2 regions of the Ancylobacter sp. G4_0304 genome follow, and region 2 is predicted to be linked to the other one. Evidence: riboswitches for the same ligand, from Rfam matches in the RefSeq annotation. Region 2 holds a riboswitch; the other holds the start of a gene.
The links. Region 2 has a riboswitch for cobalamin ahead of cobW (cobalamin biosynthesis protein CobW). Riboswitches for the same ligand answer to the same signal wherever they lie in the genome.
Positions count from the first base shown of each region.

Region 1: it holds a riboswitch for cobalamin, as region 2 does, so the genes downstream of both, metE (5-methyltetrahydropteroyltriglutamate--homocysteine S-methyltransferase) here and cobW (cobalamin biosynthesis protein CobW) in region 2, are expected to answer to the same signal.

Region 1 covers NZ_JAZDRM010000042.1:12,816-15,011, forward strand. Annotated here, with positions in the region: gene metE (5-methyltetrahydropteroyltriglutamate--homocysteine S-methyltransferase) at 1-1,280, opposite strand, end outside; cobalamin riboswitch at 1,392-1,601, opposite strand; gene VRZ77_RS18995 (Fic family protein) at 1,850-2,196, opposite strand, start outside.
Region 2 covers NZ_JAZDRM010000013.1:58,264-60,459, reverse strand. Annotated here, with positions in the region: gene cobW (cobalamin biosynthesis protein CobW) at 32-1,087, opposite strand; cobalamin riboswitch at 1,200-1,410, opposite strand; cobalamin riboswitch at 1,507-1,726, shown strand; gene VRZ77_RS09610 (CbtB domain-containing protein) at 1,759-1,947, shown strand; gene VRZ77_RS09605 (CbtA family protein) at 1,963-2,196, shown strand, end outside.

The DNA of each region.
Region 1 (2,196 bases), on a different contig from region 2:
ACCGCCGAAAGGCGCGCGGCGACGGCGGCATCATGTACCTTGGTCGAGATCTTGCGGGCCTCGGCGGCTCTGGCAGAGGCGGCGAGCTTGTCGAGCACCACCTCGCGCCCACCGGCCAGCGCCTTCGCCAGCGTGGAGAGCTCGTCCATCTTCTGCACCGAGAAGGCGAGCCAGCTCTTCACGTCGGGATCGAGCCCGGTCTCCTGTTCGAGGTCGATCGGCACATGCAGCAGTGAGCAGGACGGGGCGATCTCGACATGGTCGGTGCCGCGCTTGCGCACGAACGGTTCCAGCGTGTCGAGAAGCCTCGGCAGGTTGGCGCGCCAGACATTGCGCCCGTCAATGACGCCGAGCGACAGCACGAGCCCCGCCCGCGCCTTGTCCGACACCTCACGCAGTTGCTCGGAGCCTCGCACCAGATCGAGATGCAGCCCAGCGACCGGCAGGGAAAGCGCGGTGTCGAGATTGTCGCCCAGTCGGCCGAAATAGCTGGTGAGCATGATCTTCAGCCGGGGCAGCGCATGGGCGAAAAAGCCATAGGCCTCCTTGAGCGCGGCGCGGGCGGCGTCGTCGAGATCCGTGACGAGGCAGGGCTCATCGATCTGGACCCACTCCGCGCCATGGGCAGAGAGCCGGCGCAGCACCTCGACATAGACCGGCAGCAACTCGCCGAGCAGGCTGAGCGGATCGAGCCCCGGTTCCTTCGCCTTGCCCAGCTTCAGGAAGGTGACGGGGCCCAGCAGCACGGGGCGCGTCTCATAGCCCAGCGCCTTGGCCTCACGGTACTCGTCGACCGGCTTGGCCGACGTCAGGGAGAAGCGCTGCCCGCGGGTGAATTCCGGCACCATGTAGTGATAGTTGGTGTCGAACCACTTGGTCATTTCCAGCGCCGGCACCCCATGTCGCTGGTCGTGCGAATGACCATGGGTGCACGTCGCCTCCCCACCCTGGGCGCCGCGCGCCATGGCGAAATAGGTGTCGAGCGGCGCCGGCCCGCCGGTCCAGCCATAGCCGGGCGGGATCGCCCCCACCATCACCGCCGTGTCGAGCACATGGTCGTAGAGCGAGAAATCGTTGGAGGGGATATTGGTGACACCCTGCGCCTTCTGCCGTGCCCAATTGGCGGCACGCAGGCGCGCGGCCGCCTCCAGCAACGCTGGCGTATTGCTCTTGCCGGACCAGTAGCTTTCAAGCGCGCTTTTCAGTTCGCGGCGCGGACCGATGCGCGGCGTACCGAGGGTGGAAACCGGCACAGAGCCGACGGAATAAGGAAAGTTCATTCGGCTAACCCCAATCAGAATTGGGGGCAAAGGCCGAGCGGACGCGAGGCGCTGCCACGGGCGCGAGGCACCGGCGGACGCGCGAACGCACCACCGGGACACCCCGCCCAGGGACGATTATGTTGTCAGGGCAGGTCTCCTGGCTCGCGGGTCACCGCCTTATCGCCCGGCCTTCCCGGAGCTCTCGCTCCAGTGACGCGGAATGGACGACAGACTCGCCGCTTACAGTTGCGGGGGCAGCGCCGGCATTGTCCCGAGAGACTCACCGGCTTCCCTCTTAGCTCCGGCGGAGGCCAGAGAACCATGACAACGCCAGGATGAGCGCGCCAGCAGCGATTGTCAATCGAGACATAAAGACATCTTTATGTCGGCATATGGCCTGGGTTGCTTCGATTGTTGTCGACAGCGCCCCTCTCAACCAGCTTACGAACCCTTGGCGCGGCAGAGTCCGTTGTCGGCGGCTTGTTCCGAGTCCGCAATTGGCGCATGCTGCAGGTTCAAGGGGATCCCTCGCCGAGGGCTTCCGAAAGAGCTCCAACGGTTGCGCCACATGCTGCCCGGTCACCGCTTTACGGCAGGTTCAGGTAGTAACGGGTATATCGGCGCTCTCCGGTTCGCGTCAGAGCGCCCTTCTCGACCAGGTCATGCAGGTCGCGCGTGGCGGTGGGGCGTGAGGTGCCGGTGATGGCGAGGTAGTTCTCCGCGCTCAGGCCGCCCGTGAAGCCACCGGGGCCCTCACGGAACAGGCGGGCGATCACCTTCTCCTGCCGTTCGTTCATCATGTAGCGGAAGCGGTCGTAAAAATGCGCCTTGGCGATGTGGAAGGCGACGCGGCCGAGCGTCGTCTGCTGGGCCGCGATGATCGTTTCCGCAAAATAGACCAGCCAGCCCGTGACATCGAGCGTCCGCTGATGGA
Region 2 (2,196 bases):
TCCGATTTCCGCGCGATCGCCGCCCTGCCGCTCAGACCGTTTCCGGTTGCCCGGCGAGAATGGCCTCGACCCTCGCGCGGTCGAGCCCCTTCAGCCCGATGGCCACCAGCCGGCCGGCGCGGGGCTCGGCGCCCCACGGGCGGTCGAACTGGTGCGCCACGCGGGGGCCCACCGCCTGCACCAGCAGCCGCATCGGCTTGCCCGCCACCGCGAGAAAACCCTTCACCCGCAGCACATCGGCCTCGCTCGCCGCGCGGGCGACGCGGGCGGAAAATTCCGCCGGGTCGGCGATTTCCGGCACGTCGACGACGAAGCTGTCGAAATCGTCGTGGTCGTGGTCGAGTTCGTCGTCATGGTGGGTCTTGCGGTTCTCGATATCGTCCTCGGTCCCCACGCCGAGGCCCAGCAGCACGGCGGGATCGAGCCGGCCCTGCGTCACGCTCACCACCCGCACGCCCGCCGGCAGTTCGGCATCGAGCGCGGCACGGGCGCGCACGGCGCCATCGGCGTCGATCAGGTCGGCCTTGGTCATCACCACGAGGTCGGCGCAGGCGATCTGATCGTCGAACACCTCCTCGATCGGGTCGTCATGGTCGAGCACCACCTCGGTCGCGCGCTGTTCGGCCAGCGCGTCGTGGTCGTGCGCCACCCGGCCGGAGGCGAGCGCGTCGCCGTCCACCACCGCCACCACGCCGTCCACCGTGACGCGGCTCTTGATCGCCGGCCAGTGGAACGCCTGCACCAGCGGCTTGGGCAGAGCGAGGCCCGAGGTCTCGATCAGGATGTGATCGACCTTCGGGCTCAGTGCGAGGATGGCGTCAAGCGCGGGCACGAAATCATCCGCCACCGTGCAGCAAATGCAGCCATTGGCCAGCTCGACGATGTTCTCCTCCGGGCAGGCCTCGACGCCGCAGCCCTTGAGGATTTCGCCGTCGATGCCGACATCGCCGAACTCGTTGACGATCACCGCGAGGCGGCGGCCCTTGGCGTTTTCCATCACATGGCGGATCAGCGTGGTCTTTCCCGAGCCGAGAAAGCCGGTGACGATGGTGCACGGCACCTTTGAAAGGGTTGCGGCGGCGGTCATGCGGCGTCTCCACGAGGGCCATAAGGGCGGAACGGGATGCGCCGGCCGCGGAGCCATTCCGCGCGAGCCCGCGCAAAAACGCGGGGCTCTCCGATGCCGGGCACCCCGCCGGCATGAGGACCGAACCGACGGCAGGTCTCCTGGCTCGCGGGTCACAGCCCTCATGCCGCCTTCCCGGATCGCTCCAGTGGACTTGTGGCACGGGCTCGCCGCTTACAGTTGCGGGGGCAGCCGCGGAATCGGGCGCCTCTCGCAAGGCCCCCTCACCGCATTCCCTTTTCATCCCTCCCTGGCAGGAAGGAACCGTCGGTCGCCGCACTTAAGGAGCGCAGGGCTGGAATGTCAACGCGGCGCCGCGCAACGCCGATGTGCCCCAATGCCGCCACATCTTCCATTTGCAGGCGGGGCGACGGCGGCTATAGTCGCGCCCTGTCGTCGGTTCCCGTGATCCACACGGGACGCAAGACGGGAACGCGGTGGGGCATTGCTCGGTCTTCGAGGGATGCCGAATCCGCGGCTGCCCCCGCAACTGTAAGCGGCGAGCCCACTCCACATGCCACTGGCGCCTTGGCGCCGGGAAGGCGGGGAACGGGCGAGGACCCGCGAGCCAGGAGACCGGCCGACGACGCAACCCGCACTGGCCCTCGGGTGGAGGGCCAAAGGAGCCTGTCATGACGACCGAACGGACCACGTCCGCCCCCAGCCTTTCCGCCGAATCCCCGGCCTCCCGCGCGATCCAGATCACCTTCGCCGCCCTGCTCGGCGTTGTCGTTCTCGGCGGCGTGGGCTTCTCCCATGTCAGCGCCGCGCATAATGCGACGCATGACGTGCGCCACGCGAACGCCTTCCCCTGCCACTGAACCGGGGGACGTTCCATGTCTGTCTTCAGGACGATTCTGTTCGTCGCCGCGCTTTCCGGCATCGGCACCGGCCTTGCCGGCGCGGGGCTTCACCTCTTCACCACCGTTCCGCTGATTCTTCAGGCGGAGACTTTCGAGCCTGCGGGTGAAGAAGCGCCGGCGCAAACGACCGCGCATGAGCACGCCCCCGGCACCGCCGCGCACGAGCATTCCCACGGCGCGGACGAATGGGCCCCGGCCGACGGCTTC